DNA from 3 places in the Allobosea sp. P2_B12 genome. Region 1 is predicted to be linked to each of the others. Evidence: predicted binding sites of a transcription regulator. Region 1 holds the regulator's gene; each other region holds the start of a gene.

Evidence for each region. Region 1 encodes LexA, which represses DNA repair genes until DNA is damaged. Its sites were predicted from a motif close to TGTTCNNNNTGTGTTCNG; they were not measured.
Region 2: a site for LexA is predicted at 2,559-2,576, ahead of AC1DYU_RS14480 (YifB family Mg chelatase-like AAA ATPase). Genes of this name have one in related genera too.
Region 3: a site for LexA is predicted at 3,508-3,525, ahead of ssb (single-stranded DNA-binding protein). Genes of this name have one in related genera too.

The regions. Positions count from the first base shown of each region.
Region 1 covers NZ_JBFUDG010000001.1:738,387-744,434, reverse strand. The annotation lists gene trpD (anthranilate phosphoribosyltransferase) at 1-836, shown strand, start outside; gene trpC (indole-3-glycerol phosphate synthase TrpC) at 844-1,653, shown strand; gene moaC (cyclic pyranopterin monophosphate synthase MoaC) at 1,650-2,147, shown strand; gene AC1DYU_RS03600 (molybdopterin molybdotransferase MoeA) at 2,147-3,358, shown strand; gene lexA (transcriptional repressor LexA) at 3,471-4,214, shown strand; gene AC1DYU_RS03590 (ComEC/Rec2 family competence protein) at 4,225-6,048, opposite strand, start outside.
Region 2 covers NZ_JBFUDG010000005.1:173,072-179,119, forward strand. The annotation lists gene AC1DYU_RS14460 (FecCD family ABC transporter permease) at 1-826, shown strand, start outside; gene AC1DYU_RS14465 (ABC transporter ATP-binding protein) at 823-1,578, shown strand; tRNA gene AC1DYU_RS14470 (tRNA-Ser) at 1,860-1,949, opposite strand; gene AC1DYU_RS14475 (PetM family of cytochrome b6f complex subunit 7) at 2,201-2,524, shown strand; gene AC1DYU_RS14480 (YifB family Mg chelatase-like AAA ATPase) at 2,629-4,167, shown strand; gene AC1DYU_RS14485 (ATP-binding protein) at 4,279-6,048, shown strand, end outside.
Region 3 covers NZ_JBFUDG010000013.1:81,422-87,469, forward strand. The annotation lists gene AC1DYU_RS23090 (pyridoxal-phosphate-dependent aminotransferase family protein) at 143-1,324, opposite strand; gene AC1DYU_RS23095 (MFS transporter) at 1,560-2,774, shown strand; gene AC1DYU_RS23100 (DinB family protein) at 2,862-3,449, shown strand; gene ssb (single-stranded DNA-binding protein) at 3,609-4,154, shown strand; gene AC1DYU_RS23110 (ABC transporter substrate-binding protein) at 4,358-5,944, shown strand.

The sequences.
Region 1 (6,048 bases):
TCGGCGCGATGCGCGGCAAGATGCTGACGGTTAAGGCGCCGGCCGACGCGATGGACATCGTCGGCACCGGCGGCGATTCGTCAGGCTCCTACAACGTCTCGACGCTGGCCTCGATCATCACCGCCGCCTGCGGCGTGCCGATCGCCAAGCACGGAAACCGGGCGGCCTCCTCCAAGACCGGCACAGCCGACGTCCTGATGGCGCTGGGCGTCAAGGTCGGGCTCGATCCGGAGGCGACCGAACGCTGCATCGCACAGGCCGGCGTCGGCTTCATGTTCGCGCCGACGCATCATGCCTCGATGCGCCATGTCGCGCCGGTGCGCGTCGAGCTCGGTACGCGCACGATCTTCAACCTGCTCGGGCCGCTCTCCAACCCGGCCGGCGTCAGGAAGCAGCTCATCGGCGCCTTCTCCGAGACCTGGCTGGAGCCGATGGTCAAGGTGCTGGCGACCCTCGGCTCGACGCGGATCTGGGCCGTGCACGGCTCCGATGGGCTCGACGAGATCACCACCACCGGGCCGACCCGCGTCGTCTCCCTCCAGGACGGCAAGGTCGAGAGCTTCACGATCAGCCCCGACGATGTCGGTCTGCCGCGCGCCAGGCCCGAAGATCTGCGCGGCGGCGAGCCGGCCCAGAACGCGGCTGCGCTGCGGGCGGTTCTCGACGGCGAGAAGACGGCATTCCGCGATATCGCGGCCTTCAACGCCGCGGCAGCGCTCGTGGTCGCGGGCAAGGCCGCCGATCTCAGCGACGGGCTGGCGCAGGCGCAGGCCGCGCTCGATTCCGGCAAGGCCAAGGCGACGCTGGCTTCGCTCGTCGCCTCCTCGAACGCGTGAGGCGGCCATGACCGACATCCTCGCGAAGATCGAGGCCTATAAGCGCCGGGAAATCGCAGCCGCCAAGCAGGCCGTGCCCATCGGCCAGATCGAAAGCCGGGCGCGCTCCGCCCCCAAGCCACGCGGTTTCGCCAAAGCGCTCTCGGCGAAGCTCGCGGAGGGGCGCCCGGCACTGATCGCGGAGATCAAGAAGGCCAGCCCGTCCAAGGGCCTAATCCGCGCCGATTTCGACCCGCCGGCGTTGGGGCGAGCCTATGCGGCGGGCGGGGCAGCCTGCATTTCCGTGCTGACCGACGGCCCCTCCTTCCAGGGCCAGCCGGAGTTCCTGATGCAGGCGCGCTCGGCCTCGGGCCTGCCGGCGCTGCGCAAGGATTTCCTCTACGATCCCTACCAGGTCTTCGAGGCGCGGGCCTGGGGCGCCGACTGCATCCTGATCATCATGGCCGGCGTCGACGACGCCACCGCGCGCGATCTCGAGGCTACGGCCTTCGAGCTCGGCATGGACGTTCTGGTCGAGGTCCATGACGAAGCCGAGCTCGACCGCGCGCTTGCCCTGAAGAGCCCGTTGCTCGGCATCAACAACCGCGATCTGCGCGATTTCAAGGTCGATCTTGCGGTCACCGAAAGGCTGGCGCCGCGCGTGCCGGTGGACCGCATCGTCGTCAGCGAGAGCGGCATCTTTAGCCATGCAGACATCCTCAGGCTGAACCGGATCGGCGTCGGCACCTTTCTCGTCGGCGAAAGCCTGATGCGGCAGGCCGATGTCGCGGCTGCGACGCGCGAACTCCTCACCGGGATGCAGGACAGCGCAGCGTGAGCCAGCTCAGCCATCTCGATGCGCGCGGACAGGCCCATATGGTCGATGTCGGCGAAAAGGCGGAGACCTCGCGGACCGCCATCGCGGAAGGCTGCGTCGTGATGCAGCCGCAGACTCTGGCGATCGTGCGCGACGGCGATGCCAAGAAGGGCGACGTGCTGGGTACCGCCCGGCTCGCCGGCATCATGGCCGCCAAGAAGACGCATGAGCTGATCCCGCTCTGCCACCCGCTGCTGATCAGTAAGGTTACGGTCGATCTGGAGCTGGACGAGGCGCTGCCGGGCGTGCGCGTGCGCGCCGAGGTCAGGATGAAGGGCCAGACCGGCGTCGAGATGGAGGCGCTGACCGCCGTCAGCGTCGCCTGCCTGACGGTCTACGACATGGTCAAGGCGGCCGACCGGGCCATGCGGATCGAGGGCATCCGGCTCCTGCACAAATCGGGCGGCAAGTCCGGCACCTTCGAGGCCGGCGGCGCCGAGGCGGAGACCATCTGATGGCCCTGACCCCGGTCCCGGTCGCGCTGAAGGCGCTGCTCGACAGCGTGCCGGCAGCGACCCCGGCCGAGACCCTGCCGCTGGTGCAATGCGCCTGGCGCGTGCTGGCCGCGGACGTTGTCGCGCTGCGGACGCAACCGCCCTTCGCCAATTCGGCGATGGATGGCTATGCCGTGCGGGCGGACGATCTGGCGCTGGGCAGTACCTTGCGCGTCATCGGCGAATCCGCTGCCGGTCGCTCCTTTGCGGGCTCACTTGCGGCCGGCGAGGCCGTGCGCATCTTCACCGGCGCGCCGATCCCTGAAGGTGCCGATACCATCCTGATCCAGGAGAATGCCGACGGCGTCGGCACCGATACGATCCGCATTCGGGAGGGCGCGGCCAAGGGCAAGTTCATCCGAGCAGCCGGGCTCGACTTCACCACGGGCGACGTGCTGCTCAAGGCAGGGCGCAGGCTCGACAGCGCCGCGTTGGGCCTCGCTGCCGCGGCAGGACATCCGGCCCTGCCGGTGCGCGCTAAGCCGCTGGTCGCGATCCTCGCCACCGGCGACGAACTCGTCTCGCCCGGAGAAATCGTCGGACCCGACCAGATCGTCGCCTCGAACAGCTTCTCGCTGGCTGCGCTGGTCGAGCAGGCCGGCGCGACCGCGCTCGATCTCGGCATCGCGCGCGACAATTATCCCGATCTCGCCGCTCGGATCGAGCGCGCCCGCTCGGCCGGCGCCGATGTGCTGATCACGCTGGGCGGCGCCTCGGTCGGCGCGCACGACCTCGTGCAGGAGGCGCTGACGCGGGGCGGCATGGCTCTCGGCTTCTGGAAGATCGCGATGCGCCCGGGCAAGCCGATGATGACCGGCCGGCTCGGCGAGATGGTCGCGGTCGGCCTGCCCGGCAACCCGGTCTCCTCGATCGTCTGTGGCCATCTCTTCGTCGTGCCGCTGATCGAGGCGCTGCTGGGCATGCCCGATCCCGAGCGCGATCGCAGCGAACCCGGCATCCTCGGCCGCGACATGCCGGCCAATGACGAGCGCGAGGATTACCTGCGCTCCGACCTCGCTTTGACAGAAGCCGGCTGGGAAGCGACGCCGTTCGACCGGCAGGATTCCTCGATGCTCGGCCTGCTGGCACGCGCGCAGGCGCTGGCAATCCGCCCCGCCTTTGCAGCGCCCGCCAGAAAAGGCGATCCCTGCCGCATCATCAGGCTGCGCTGAACGCTGGTCCCGCGCGCGTTTTGCTTGCAGAACACAACACGAACGAGTATGGTGTTCGTGATTTGTTTCGAATCCGAACCCAGATTCAATCATCATCGCGCCGGCGGGGACCATGCTGACACGCAAACAGTTCGAACTGCTTCGCTTCATCCAGGAACGCCTGCGCGAAAGCGGCGTGCCGCCCTCCTTCGACGAGATGAAGGACGCGCTCGATCTGAAGTCCAAATCCGGCATCCACCGCCTGATCATGGCGCTGGAGGAGCGCGGCTTCATCCGCCGCCTGCCGAACCGGGCCCGGGCGCTCGAGATCATCAAGCTGCCCGAGGGCGTCGGTGCCGGCGGCCAGCCAGCCGCACGCGGCCGTTTCAATCCGTCGATCGTCCAGGGCGGACTCGGCAAGGATGGCGGGCTCGGCCGGGATGGCGGGCTCGGCAAGGTCAGGCCGGTCGAGACCGTGCCCGAGGATGCGCGGGGAACCATCTCGATCCCGGTGATGGGTCGCATCGCGGCCGGCACGCCGATCTCCGCGATCCAGAGCCGCAGCCATAGCGTCGCCCTGCCGGCCGACATGCTCGGCACGGGCGAGCATTACGCGCTCGAGGTTCGCGGCGATTCCATGGTCGATGCCGGCATCCTCGACGGCGACACGGTGGTGATCCGGCGCCAGGACAGCGCCAATACCGGCGACATCATCGTCGCCCTGATCGACGACGAGGAAGCAACGCTGAAGCGGCTGCGCAAGCGCGGCTCCTCGATCGCGCTCGAAGCCGCCAATCCGGCCTATGAAACGCGCGTGCTCGGCCCGGACCGGGTCAAGATCCAGGGCCGGCTGGTCAATCTGATGCGGCGCTACTGAAGCCGCGGCCTTACGGAAGCCGCTCGGGCTCGGCGTCGTCCACGGGCGGCGCTGCGGCTTGCGCTGCCGGTGCGGTCTGCCGTGCCTGCGCTGACGGCGGGGTCTCGGCCTTGCGGCTCCAGGGGCGGTCGCCGCCCTGCTCGGAAGCGTGGCTGCGCCAGCCGCCGAGCCGGCGCACCAGCGCGGTCGCGCCATCACGGTTCAAGGCCGTGCGGTCGACGAGTTTCGCGGCGCAGGGCGCGGTCCAGGGGATTGGTGTGACGACGAGGTCGGCGCGCCGGCAATCCTCGATGATAGCGAGCCGGTCGCGGGCATAGGCGATGCTGCGACCATCCTTCGTCGCGATCACGCAGCCGAGCGCATCGCAGGCCGCGCCCTGGCGCAAGGCGAAGTCATCGGGGTTGCGGCCGTCGCCATCGGCGGTGAGCCATTGCTGCAGGACGAAGCGGCTCGGCTTGCCGGCCAGGATCAACCGGTCGTCCTTGCCGCGCACGGCGATGCCGGAGCCGTCGCGCTCGATCAGGATGTCGGGCCGCTCGGGCTTCGCGGCGACGGCGACGCCTCCAATCAGCGGCAGGATGGCGAGCAGGCGCAGCTTCGTCGTCCAGAGCGTGATCCAGAGCAGCGATGCGGCGAAGCAGGCGAGCGCCGCCGGACCGAAGGCAGCGATGACGAGCGTCGAATGGTCGATGGTCGCGACCCAATGCGCCAGCTTCAGCACGACGTCCGAGGCAAAGCCCATCAGCCACCAGGCCGGTGCATCGAGCCCGAAGGGATAGGCCAGCACGCCGAAGACCGCCGCCGGCATGACGCAGAGAGACACGAAAGGCAGCGCCAGCGCGTTGCCGAGCAGGCCGAAGGGATTGAAGGTCTGGAAGTGATAGGCGCCGAAGGGCGCGGTCGCGGCCGTCGCCAGCAGCGTCGTGATCACGATGCCGGTCGCCGCGATCCAGAGCGGCCGGATTGGCCAGGGCAGGACAGAGGGCGGCTGAGGGCGGCCGCGGTTCTCCCAGCGCTCGGCGAAGGCGATGAGCGCCGCGACCGCGCCGAAGGACATCTGGAAGCTCGGCCCCAGCAGGGCCTCGGGTTCGCGCAGCAGCACGATCATCGCCGCCAGCGCGAGATTGCGCATGCTCAGCGCCGGACGGTCGACCAGGATCGCGCCGAGCATGACGAGCGTCATGATCAGCGAGCGCACCGTCGCGACCTCGGCGCCCGAAAAGACGCAGTAGCCGATCGCGCCGATCATGGCCGCGACGGCGGCGAACTTCTTGACCGGCCATCGCAGCGCCAGCGTCTGCGACAAAGCGAGCAGCGCCCGCACCAGCCAGAAGATCGTGCCAGCGGCCAGCACCATATGCAGGCCCGAGATCGAAACGATGTGGTAGATGCCGGCCGCGCGCAGATCGGTATTGGTGGTCTCGGTGATCAGGCCGCGCTTGCCGGTGACGAGAGCGGCCGCCATGGCGCCGGCCTGGCCGCCGCCGATCTCGGCGATGCGACGGGTCAGGGCGTTGCGCGCACGGTCGATTCCCGCCGCCAGCATCAACTCGCTCGGCGGCGGACGCGGTGGCGGCGTCAGACTGATCTTGCCAGGAATGCTGCCAACGGCGCCAAGCCCGCGAAAGAAGGCATCGCGGCCGAAATCATAGCCGCCCGGCCGTGCCGGACCCGGCGGCGGCAGCAGGCGCGCCACGGCCGCGATATGATCGCCCGGCGAGACCGTGCCGGCGCGGACATTGACGCGGACACGCCTGGGCCAGCGCTCGGGCTCCACGCCGGCAAGCCCGGTCACCAGGATGACGAGGCGGGCGCCGGCATCGCGCGCCTCGAC
Region 2 (6,048 bases), on a different contig from region 1:
CGGGCCGCGCGTGCTCGCGGCCCTGCTCTGCGGGGCTGCGCTCGCCGTCGCAGGTACGGCCTTCCAGGGCCTGTTCCGCAACCCGCTGGTCTCGCCCGACATCCTCGGCGCCTCATCGGGCGCGGCGCTCGGCGCGGTCATCGGCATCTATCTCTCGCTCGGCCTCTTCGCGATCCAGCTCTCGGCCTTCATCGGCGGGCTCATCGCGGTCGGTGCGGTCTATGCGGTCGGATCGACGATCCGGCGCGGCGATCCCGTACTGGTGCTGGTGCTGACCGGCGTCGTCATCGGCTCGCTGCTCGGCGCCGGCATCGGCCTCGTGAAATACTGGGCCGACCCCTACAACCAACTTCCCGCCATGACCTTCTGGCTGCTTGGCAGCCTGGCGGGGACCGCCAAGGCCGACCTTGTGCCGCTGCTCGGACCCGTCTTGCTCGGCTGCGCCGTGCTGGTCGCGCTGCGCTGGCGCATGAACGCGATGTCCCTGCCGGAGGAGGAAGCCCGCGCGCTCGGCTTGCGCACCGGACCTTTACGCCTCGCCATCGTCGTCGCCGCGACATTGGTGACGGCGGCGAGCGTCGCGACGGCCGGCATCATCGGCTGGGTTGGGCTCGTCGTGCCGCATCTCGCGCGCTTCCTCGTCGGCCCCGATTTCGGCAAGCTGGTGCCGACAACCGCCGTCCTCGGCGACGGCTATATGCTCGTCATCGACACGCTGGCGCGGACAGTCGGCCCGGTCGAGACGCCGCTCGGCATCCTCACTGCCGTGATCGGCACACCGTTCTTCATCTGGCTGCTGGCCTCGGCGCGCGGAGGCTGGACGTGAGCCTTGCCGCCGCCAACCTGACCTATGGCTATCGCGAGCGCGTCATCGGCCGCGGCATCGCGCTCGACCTCGCACGCGGCGAGGTGCTGGCCCTGCTCGGTCCCAATGGCAGCGGCAAGACCACCCTGCTGAAAACGCTGCTCGGTTTGCTGGCAGCACAGGGCGGCTCGCTGACGTTGGATGGCGTGCCCATCGCGCCGCCGCAGCGCGCCCGCGCGCTCGGCTATGTGCCGCAGGCCCATGCCGGCACCTTCGCCTTCACGGTGCTGTCGGTCGTACGGATGGGACGCAGCGCCCATGGCGGGCTTTTCGCCGCCCCCTCCGCCCGCGATCATGAGGTAGCCCATGCGATGCTCGAACGGCTCGGCATCGCCCGACTTGCCGAGCGTCCCTACACGCTGATCTCCGGCGGCGAGCGCCAGTTGGTGCTGATCGCCCGGGCGCTGGCGCAGGAGCCGGCCTATGTCGTCCTGGACGAGCCGACCGCGAGCCTCGACTTCGGCAATCAGGGCCGGGTGATGAGCGAAATCCGCCGGCTAGCTGCCGAAGGCCTCGGCGTGCTCTTCACGACCCACGACCCCAACCAGGCCCTGCGCCATGCCGACCGCGTCATGATGATCCGCGACGGAGAGGCGCTGGCGAGCGGGCGCGCAGATGACCTGCTCACCCCGGAACGGCTGGAGTGCCTCTATGGCGTCCGCATTGAGATGTTGCGCGATGCGAATGGCCAGGTGGCGTTCCTCCCCGGATAGTTCACGCGAGAGGTCGGAGCTTGCAGGATTATCAGCACGCAAACCGGACGTTACGAGTGTCGGCTTAGGGCCAACTTGAGACATGAACGACGGCAGCTGCCGACCACTTCGGTTCTCGCTCGCAACCGTAGTGGAAGGCTCCGGCGCCGAGAATGGCTCTTGGAAGGCGCCAAGTCTTCTGAGTTTTGGCTCGACGAGAGATATCGGCCCAAGCGCTAACGCCCGGAAACTCCGCCGATTTCGCCGCACTGCGCTGCAAATGTGGGAGGTTGAGAACTAGCTGGCGGACAGGGAGGGATTCGAACCCTCGATACGGTTTCCCGTATACACACTTTCCAGGCGTGCGCCTTCAACCACTCGGCCACCTGTCCGGCGCGCTGCTTATGACCGTCGAGCCGGCTTCTTTCAAGAGCGTTCTGGTGCCGGTCGGCAGATGCCGCGAAAACGGCGCCCGCGGCGGTTGCAAAGCCGCAGCCGAACGGGCACATCGGGCACGAAGGCCGGCAATCGACGAAGCAAGCAATCAACCAAGACTGCGGTCGTCATGGCATGCCGTCCTTCAGGCGCGGCTGCTCGGCAGGTGACAGGCGCGCCGGCTGCAGGGATCGATGAGGACGAACGGATGGTGCGGTTCCTGCTGCGGCTTCTCGGCTATCTCATCGTCGCGGCCGGATTCGTCTCTCTCGTCATCGATGGCGCACGCTCGATCGCCAATTCCTCGCTGCAATACACGCAAACGGGACTGGCGCTGTCGATGCTGCTCGGCGAGCGCATCAACGCGCTCCAGCCCCTGATCGAACGCAGCATCCATCCGCTGCTGTGGGACCCGGTCATGGTCAATCTGCTGCTGGCGCCCGCCGCGCTGATCGCCTTCCTGCTCGGCTTCCTGCTGCTGAAACTCGGCACGCCGCCCGAGCCCAAGATCGGCATCGTCACGAGGCGGTAACCGACCAGCTCATGCGTGACGGTATGGTCGAATAAGTTCCCGATATGTTCTTGCGCGGTTGCGCGCGGTCAGCTAGCCTCTCCTTGGGGAATGGGGTGGTGCTGATGGTGACGCGGGTCGCGACGGTGGCGTTCGAGGGGATCGAGGCGCGCGCCGTCGACGTTCAGGTCCAGGTCACGCCCGGAGGCGTTGCCTTCATCCTGGTGGGATTGCCCGACAAGGCCGTGGGCGAAAGCAAGGAACGCGTGCGCGCCGCGCTGATCGCGTCCGGCCTCGCGCTGCCGGCCAAGCGCATCACCGTCAACCTCGCTCCGGCCGATCTCCCCAAGGAGGGCAGTCATTACGACCTGCCGATCGCGCTGGCCGTGATGGCCGCGATCGGCGCGATCCCCGCCGACGCGCTGGCGGGCTATACCGTGCTGGGCGAGCTTGCGCTCGACGGTTCGATCACGGCGGTGGCCGGCGTGCTGCCGGCGGCGATCGCGGCCTATGGCCGGGGCCAGGGGCTGATCTGCCCGCATGCATCGGGCTCGGAGGCCGCCTGGGCTGCGGCCGATATCGACATTCTCGCGCCGCGTTCGCTGATCCAGCTCGCCAACCACTTCAAGGGCACGCAGGTGATGGCCCGGCCGGAACCGGCGGTGGCGCGGCAATCGGGCCCGCTGCCCGATCTCGCCGACATCAAGGGCCAGGAAAGCGCCAGGCGCGTGCTCGAGATCGCCGCTGCCGGAGGCCACAACCTCCTGATGAACGGTCCGCCGGGCGCGGGCAAGTCGATGCTGGCAAGCCGCTTGCCCTCGATCCTGCCACCGCTCAACCCACGCGAGTTGCTCGAGGTCTCGATGGTGCTGTCCGTCGCCGGCCACCTTGCCGACGGCGCGCTGACCGACCGGCGGCCTTTTCGCGCGCCGCATCACTCGGCCTCGATGGCGGCGCTGGTCGGCGGCGGTCTGCAAGCCAGGCCCGGCGAGGTCTCGCTGGCGCATCACGGCGTGCTCTTCCTCGACGAATTGCCCGAGTTCCAGGCCCAGGCGCTCGATGCGCTGCGCCAGCCGATGGAGACCGGGGACGTGCTGATCTCGCGGGCCAATCACCGCGCCGTCTACCCGGCCCGTTTCCAGCTCGTCGCCGCGATGAACCCTTGCCGCTGTGGCAAGGCGACCGAGCCCGGCTTCGCCTGCCGGCGCCAGCAGAACGAGCGTTGCATGGCACAATACCAGGGCCGCATCTCGGGCCCGATGCTCGACCGCATCGATATTACGATCGATGTTCCAGCCGTCACTGCGGCTGATCTGATCCTGCCGGCGGCGAGCGAGGGTTCGGCGCAGGTCGCCGCCCGCGTCGCCGCGGCGCGGCTCCTCCAGACCGCGCGCTTTGAGGCTTTGGGGCTGTCCAATGTCACGACCAACGCGGCCTGCCCTGCAACGGTGCTCGATGACATCGCCCGGCCGGACAATGCCGGCCTGTCCTTGCTGCGTGACGCCGCCGATGCGATGCGCCTGACCGCGCGCGCCTATCACCGCGTGCTCAAGGTGGCGCGCACGCTGGCCGATCTCGACGGCGAGGCGAAGGTCGGCCGCATCCATCTGGCGGAGGCGCTGTCCTATCGCTCGCGAGGCGACCAGATGGCGCAGGCGGCCTGATCCTCACTCCAGTCGTCGAGGGGCGTGAGGTTAACGGATTGCCTCATGCGATCCGTCAAAATCGCGGCTTCGGCCAACGTTTCTTCAACGGGCCGCTGCTAGATTGGGGCGATGGATCCTCTCTCATCCCCCTGGCCCGCGCTTGCGGTGGTGGCGCTCGCGCTGTTTGCGGGCGTCGCTGCCCTGACATTGCTGCGGCAGCGTGACCGCATCGTCCGGCAGGCGGCGGATCTGGCTGGTGATGTCGAGAAACTCAATGATCGCCTCTGGGCGCTGGCCGACAGCGAGGAGCATTACCGCAGCCTGATCGAGGCGCAGGGCGACCTGATCGTGCGCCGCGACGGCGCCCGCATCGTCTACGCCAATGGCGCCTATGCCGCCCTGCTCGGGCTGGACGAGACCGAGGTCGTCGGCGCCGTTGCCATACCGCAACTGGTGGCCTGCCGCCCCGCTCTGGCACTCGATGGTGGGGCCCGCGTCTTCGACGAGTGCCTCGCGACGCCCGATGGCGAGCGCTGGATTTCCTGGGTCGAGACCGTGGTGCCGGTCGCGCTGGGCAGGACGGTGCTGCAGCGCGTCGGCCGCGACATCACGGCGCGGATCGCCGGCGAACAGGAACTGGTCGAGGCCCGCGCCCGCGCCGAGAGTGCGAACGAGGCGAAATCACGTTTCCTCGCCACGGTCAGCCATGAATTCCGCACGCCGCTCAACGGCATCCTCGGCATGGCCGATCTGCTCGGCGACACCGGGCTCGATCCGGAGCAGACGACCTATGTCCGCGCGCTCAGGACCTCCGGCGAGGCACTGCTCGGGCTCGTCGATGACATTCTCGACTTCGCCAAGGTCGAAGCCGGCAAGCTCGAACTCGCCAGCGAGCGTTTCGATCTCGCCTTGCTGGTCGAGACGGTCTCGGAGCTGATGGCGCCCCGTGCCCAGGCCAAGGGCATCGAGCTCGCCGCCCATCTTGCGCCGGACCTGCCGACGCATCTGATCGGGGACCGCGACAGACTCCGGCAAATCCTGCTCAATCTCGTCGGCAACGCGATCAAGTTCACCGATCAGGGCGGCGTCGGCATCCGCATCGGCCGCGATGGCGACATGGTCGAGATCGCGGTGGCCGATACCGGGCCGGGTATCCCGGAAGACCGCCGCCAGGCGATCTTCGAGGAGTTCGAGCAGGCCGACGATTCCGCGGCGCGCCGGCACGAGGGCACCGGGCTCGGGCTGGCCATCGTGCGCCGGCTCGCCGTGCTGATGGGCGGCTCCGTCGGCGTCGAGGGCAGGGCAGACGACGCCGGGGCAGGCGAGGGCGCGCTCTTCCGTGTCCGCTTGCCTCTGCCGGTCGCCACGGATGCCGCCGCCCCTGCCCCGCCGGACTGGCAGGGCAAGCGCGTGCTGATCGTCTCGGGCGCCCCCTTCGGCGCCGGTTTTCTCCGGGAGACGATCGCGGCAACCGGCGGCATCGCCATGCTGGCCGCGGATGCCGGCGAGGGCCTGGCGCTGCTGCGGGATGGGACAGCTTTCGATGCCGCCCTGATCGATCAGTCGATCGGTTACGAGGCGGCCACCGCCATGGCCGATGCCGCGCGTGCCGCAGGCGTGGCCGATTGCCTGATCATGCTGTCGCCGCTGGAGCGCCGGCAGTTCGGTTCACCGCGTGACGCCGGCTTCACCGGCTTCCTCGTCAAGCCCGTGCGGGCGCGCTCGCTCTATGAGCGGCTGTCGTCCCGGCCTGCGCCGGTCGCGCCGGTCGTCGCGACGCAGGGCTTGCGCCCGCTCTCGCCATCACGCCCCCGGCTCACCGTGCTGGTGGCGGAGGACAACGAGATCAATGCCCTGCTCGCGACCCGGACCCTGGAGCGCTTTGGCTGCGCCGCGATC
Region 3 (6,048 bases), on a different contig from region 1:
GGATGTTCGCGAACATAGGCCTTCGGCGACGCCTCGCATTCGAATGAAGGCGTCGAGTAATTCTTCACGATGGGCAGGCTCGACGATGGGGCAGGCTCGGCCCGGCGGATGGTTGCAGCCCATCCGGCCCGGCCGGTTCGCCTCAGGCCGTCGCCGCGCTCAGGGCGGCCACGGCTGCAGCCACGCCGCCTGAACCATGCGGCACGCTCTTGGCCTGCAGCGCGATTTCCACGGCGCCGAGCGTTCCCAGCAGCGTCGCCGCGCTGAAATGGCCCATATGGGCGATGCGGAAGGCCTTGCCGGTATAGTCGCCGATGCCCAACCCGAGCGAGACGCCGCAGATGTCGCGGGTGAAATCGGTGATCGTGGCGGCGTCGAAGCCCTCGACCAGGATCGTGGTGACCGAAGGCGAACGCTGCGCCGGCTCCGGCACGCTGAAGCTCAGCACCTGCCCGGTCTGCCAGGTTTCGATGGCGGCATGGGTGGCGCGGGCGAGGATGGCGTGGCGCTGCCAGATCGCCTCCAGCCCTTCCTCGAAGATCATGTCGAAGGCGGCGCGCAGGCCAAAGAGCAGATGCTCCGGCGCCGTGCCGCAATGCTTCATATAGGCGAGCGTGTTCATGCGGCCGGTCCAGTCCCAGTAGCCGGTGCGCATGTCGGCAAGAGCATGGGCCGCCATGGCTCTGGGGCCGGCGGCGACCACGGCGAGGCCCGGAGAGGACATCAGCCCCTTCTGCGAGGCCGACATGGCGACGTCGATGCGCCATTCGTCCATCTCGAAGGGCATGCAGCCGACCGAGGCGACGCCGTCGACCATGAACAGGGCAGGGTGGTTGGCGGCATCGATCGCCCGGCGGATCGCGGGAATGTCGTTGACGACGCCGGAGGCGGTGTCGACCTGCACCACCATCACGGCCTTGATCATGTGGCCGGTGTCGGCGCGAAGCCTCGCCTCGACCGCGGCCGGATCGACGGCGGCGCGCCAGCTGCCCGTGAGAACCTCGGTGTCGGCCCCCATGAAGCGCGCCATCTCGCCCCAGCCGATGGCGAAGCGGCCGCTCGCCAGCACCAGGACCTTGTCGCCGCGCGAGAGCACGTTGCTCAGTGCCGCCTCCCAGCCGCCATGGCCGTTGGCGGCGTAGACGAAGGTCTCGCCTTGCGTGCGGAAGATGCGCTTGAGATCGGCCAGGATCGACTCGGTCAGCCCGATGATCGACTGCGAGGAGAGCTCCTCCGCCGGGCGCATCATCGCCTGCATCACGCGGTCGGGAATATTGGTCGGCCCTGGCATGGCCAGGATCGGCCGGCCGTTTGCGATGCTCATCGGGGTGGAATCCTTTATCGGCCGCGCGATTGTCGCTCACGGGGCTGGCCCGAGGCCTTAGCGACAGATCAGGGGCTCAAGCAAGGCTTCCGGGGCTGTTTGGTCATGACATTCCTTGCTTGGATGCATGCCGTCCCTGCATGATTTCGGCTGGCGCCGCGCCTCTTGCGGGTCCAATCGGTTGGTTAGCCAGGCAACCGACGACCGCGACAAGACGCCAGACGAAACGCCGGACATGACCATCAGCACGCCCGCCCGCCTTTCCCATCGTGCCGCCATGCCGGTCCTGATCGCGCTGAGCGCCACGCATCTGCTCAACGACATGATGCAGTCGCTGATCCCGGCGATCTATCCGATCATCAAGACCGCCTACGGGCTGGATTTCGGCCAGATCGGGCTGATCACGCTGACCTTCCAGATCACGGCCTCTCTGTTCCAGCCGCTGGTCGGTGCTTATTCCGACAAGAACCCGATGCCCTATTCGATGGTGGCGGGCATGGGCTTCACGCTGGCGGGGCTGATCGGGCTGGCCTATGCCGGCAGCTATCCGCTGCTGCTGCTTTCGGCGGGTTGCGTCGGGCTCGGCTCGTCGATCTTCCATCCCGAGGCGACCCGCATGGCGCGCAACGCATCGGGCGGCCGGCACGGGCTGGCGCAGGGCATCTTCCAGGTCGGCGGCCAGACCGGCGGCGCGCTCGGGCCGCTGCTTGCCGCCTTCATCATCGTGCCGCGCGGCCAGGCCAGCCTGGCCTGGTTCTCGGCCGCCGCGCTGCTCGCGATGATGCTGCTGACCTGGACGGCCGGGTGCTATGCAGAACTGCGGCGCCAGCAGGCAGCGACGCCATCGGCCCCCAAGGGCGCGGCGGCCACCGGTCCGGCCCGCTCGGCCGGCGCCGTGGTTCTGGCCGTGACGATCCTCGTCATCCTGCTGTTCTCGAAGAACGCCTATTCGCAGAGCTTCAGCTCGTTCTACACCTTCTACCTGATCGGCAAGTTCGGGGTGTCGGTGCAGAGCTCGCAGGTCATGCTCTTCCTGTTTCTCGCCTCGTCGGCGGCAGGCGCGTTGTTCGGGGGGATGCTGGGAGACCGGATCGGCCGCAACAAGATCATCTGGTTCTCGATCCTGGGCGCCTTGCCGTTCACGCTGATCCTGCCCTTCGCCGATCTGTTCTGGACCGGCGTGCTGACGATCGTCATCAACATGATCATGTCGAGCGCCTTTGCGGCCATCCTGATCTACGCGATGGAGCTGATGCCCGGTCGCATCGGCCTCGTCGGCGGGCTGTTCTACGGCCTGTCCTTCGGGCTCGGCGGCGTCGCGGCCGCGATCCTTGGCGAACTCGCCGACCAGATCGGCATCGACGCGGTCTACCGGATCTGCTCGTTCCTGCCGGCCATCGGCCTGCTCGCCTGGTTCCTGCCGAAAATCCGTGAGCAGCGACACGGCTAGGCGGGGGCGCCGCGATCCGGCCTAGCTGCTGCCGCGACTTGACCTGCCGGCCCGTGATAGCGTGGTTTCGTCGAACAGGAGGTCGTCATGCAGGACACCGTCATGGATGAGCTGCGTCCCTACCGGGCGATGGCCTGCAACAATCTCTGGGCCAACCATCGATTGCTGAACGCCTGCGCAGGGCTGTCGCAGCAGGATTTCGTCGCGACGCGCACCGGGTTCTTCCCGAGCCTGCGCGCGACGCTGAACCACATCCTGATCATCGACCATTTCTATATCGACGCCATGGAAGGCGGCAGGCTCGGGCCCGCCGCCTGGGCCGATCCGGAGCCTTGCGCGACTCTGCCCGCCCTGCAGGCCGCGCAGGAGGCGATGGACCGGCGCCTGATCGCAGTCGTCGAGGCGGCCTCCGGGCCCGGCCTCGGCCGCGTCGTCGAGGTGCATCGCGGAGCGAGCATCCAGCGCGAGCGGCTCGACCGGCTGCTGCTGCACCTGTTCCAGCATCAGGTCCATCATCGCGGCCAGGCGCATGCCATGCTCAGCGGCACGACGGTGGCGCCACCGCAACTCGACGAGTTCTTCTCGGCCGGCGAGGCCGGGCTGAGGGCCGAGGAGTTCGCGGCGCTCGGCCTGACCGAAGCGATGGTCTGGGGAGATGGCGAATGCCTGGCCTGAGCCTGCCCGGTCTCCGGGACGCGCCGACGAAATCCGGGGACAACCCTGCAAATGGCCCTTGAACAAAACAGGAACATGATTGATAGTGGCGCGGTCAGCCGGTAGGGTCCGGCTCCGGTTGCAAGCCGGTTTCGATGTGCGCAGGAAATGGAGCCTCTCATGGCTGGTAGCGTCAACAAGGTCATTCTGGTCGGCAATCTCGGCCGCGATCCCGAGGTCCGGCGTCTCGGCTCGGGCGAGCCGGTCGTCAACCTGCGCATCGCGACGTCGGAGACCTGGCGCGACAAGCAGTCGGGCGAGAAGAAGGAGCGCACCGAGTGGCACTCCGTCGTGATCTTCAACGAGAACCTCGCCAAGGTCGCCGAGCAGTATCTGAAGAAGGGCTCGAAGATCTATATCGAGGGCCAACTCCAGACCCGCAAATGGCAGGACCAGTCCGGCGTCGAGAAATACACCACCGAGATCGTGCTGCAGCGCTTCCGCGGCGAACTGACCATTCTCGACAGCCGCGGCCAGGGCGGCTCGGACGAGTATGGCGAGGGCGGCGGATCGATGGAGGATCGCTCCTCCGGCTCGTCCTTCGGCCGCTCCGGCCCCAGCAGCGGTGGTGGCGGCTCGCGCCAGCCGGCGATGGCGGGCGGTGGCGCCAGCAGCGGCGGCGGGCGCTCGTCCTCGAGCCATCTCGACGACGACATCCCGTTCTAGGATTTGCATCGCGACCGCCGAACGCGCCTGCATCGGCGCGCCTGAAAACATTGCACCGCGTCGTGCCGGGCTTCCCCGGTGCGGCGCGGTTCTCATGTGTGAACTCGCTCTCCTGGTGGTTTGGGCTGGCACGCGGCTTGCGATAGCCTGCGTCATCGCGGGGCCTGCCTGAGACAAGGCCTCCGGTCACAGGGGAGGCGGAGATGACGACACGGCGCGGATTCCTGGCAGGCGGCGCGGCGGCGCTGACCCTCTCTGCACCACGGCTCGCAGGGGCCGCAGATGCAAAGGTCCTGAAGTTCGTACCCCAGGCGGACCTCGCGGTCGTCGATCCGATCTGGACGACCGCAACGGTGACGCGCAACCACGCCTTCATGGTCTACGACACGCTGTTCGGGCAGGACGAGACCTACAAGGCTCAAGCTCAGATGGCCGAGGGCGCGGTGCCCGATGCCGACGGCAAGGTCTGGACCATCAGACTGCGCGACGGGCTGAAATTCCATGACGGGGCGCCGGTTCTGGCGCGCGACTGCGTCGCCAGCCTGACGCGCTGGGGCAAGCGCGATTCCTTCGGCCAGACGCTGTTTGGCCTGACCGACGAACTGGCTGCGGTCGATGACCGGACCCTGCGCTTCCGGCTGAAGAAGCCGTTTCCGCTTCTGCCCGACGCGCTCGCCAAGATGACGGCGTTCATGCCGGTGATCATGCCGGAGCGGCTGGCTCTGACGGATGCCTTCACCCAGGTCACCGAGGTCGTCGGCAGTGGGCCGTTCCGCTTCGTCGCGGCCGAGCGCCAGTCCGGCAGCCGCGCCGTCTACGAGAAATTCGCGGGCTATGTCCCGCGTGGCGACGGCAAGCCGGGCCGGACCGCCGGCCCAAAAATCGTGCATTTCGAGCGGGTCGAGTGGCACACGCTGCCCGATCCGGCGACGGCGGCGGCCGCGCTGCAGAGCGGCGAGATCGACTGGGTCGAGCAGCCGCTGCCGGATCTGCTGCCGGTGCTGGCGAAGAACCCGGCGATCGAGGTCGTCATCAAGGAGACCACCGGCGCGGTCGCGATCATGCGGATGAACCATCTGCATCCGCCCTTCGACAATCCGGCGATCCGCCGCGCCATGCTGCTGGCGATCGACCAGGCGGAGTTCATGAAAGCGGTCGGCGGGCCCGACAAGGCGCTCTGGCGCGCCGGCGTCGGCGTCTTCCCGCCGGGCACGCCGATGGCGAGCGATGCCGGCATGGAGGTGCTGAACAGCCCGCGCGATGTCGGCCGGGTCAAGCAGGCGCTGGCGGCGGCCGGCTACAACGGCGAGAAGGTCGTGCTGCTCGGCGTCACCGATCTCGCCAACCTCAAGGCGGAATGCGAGGTCGCCGGAGAGATGCTGAAGCGCATCGGCATGAATGTCGACTACCAGAGCATGGACTGGGGCACCGTCGTCGCCAGGCGCGCCAAGAAGGAGCCGCCTTCGCAGGGCGGCTGGAACTGTTTCTTCACCGGCTGGGCCGGGCTCGACATGTTCGACCCCGTCGGCCATCTCTCGCTGCGCGGCAACGGCGCCGCGGCCTGGCCGGGCTGGCCGGTCGCGCCCAAGATCGAGGCGCTGCGCGAAGCCTGGATCGAGGCGCCCGATCTCGCGGCGCAAAAGCGGATTGCCGCCGACATCCAGCGCCAGGTCTTCGAGGACGTGCCCTATGCGCCGCTCGGCCAGTATTTCCAGCCGACCGCCTATCGCCGGACGATCACCGGCGTGCTGCCGAGCTTCCCGACCTTCTGGAACGTCCGGCGGGTGTAAGGTCGCAAGCCTTCAAGCCAGGGCTTGCGTGATCGCAACAGCGCGGCGTCATCCCGGACAAGCGGCGAAGCCGCGCCGATCCGGGATCCATGCCTGAACCGTTC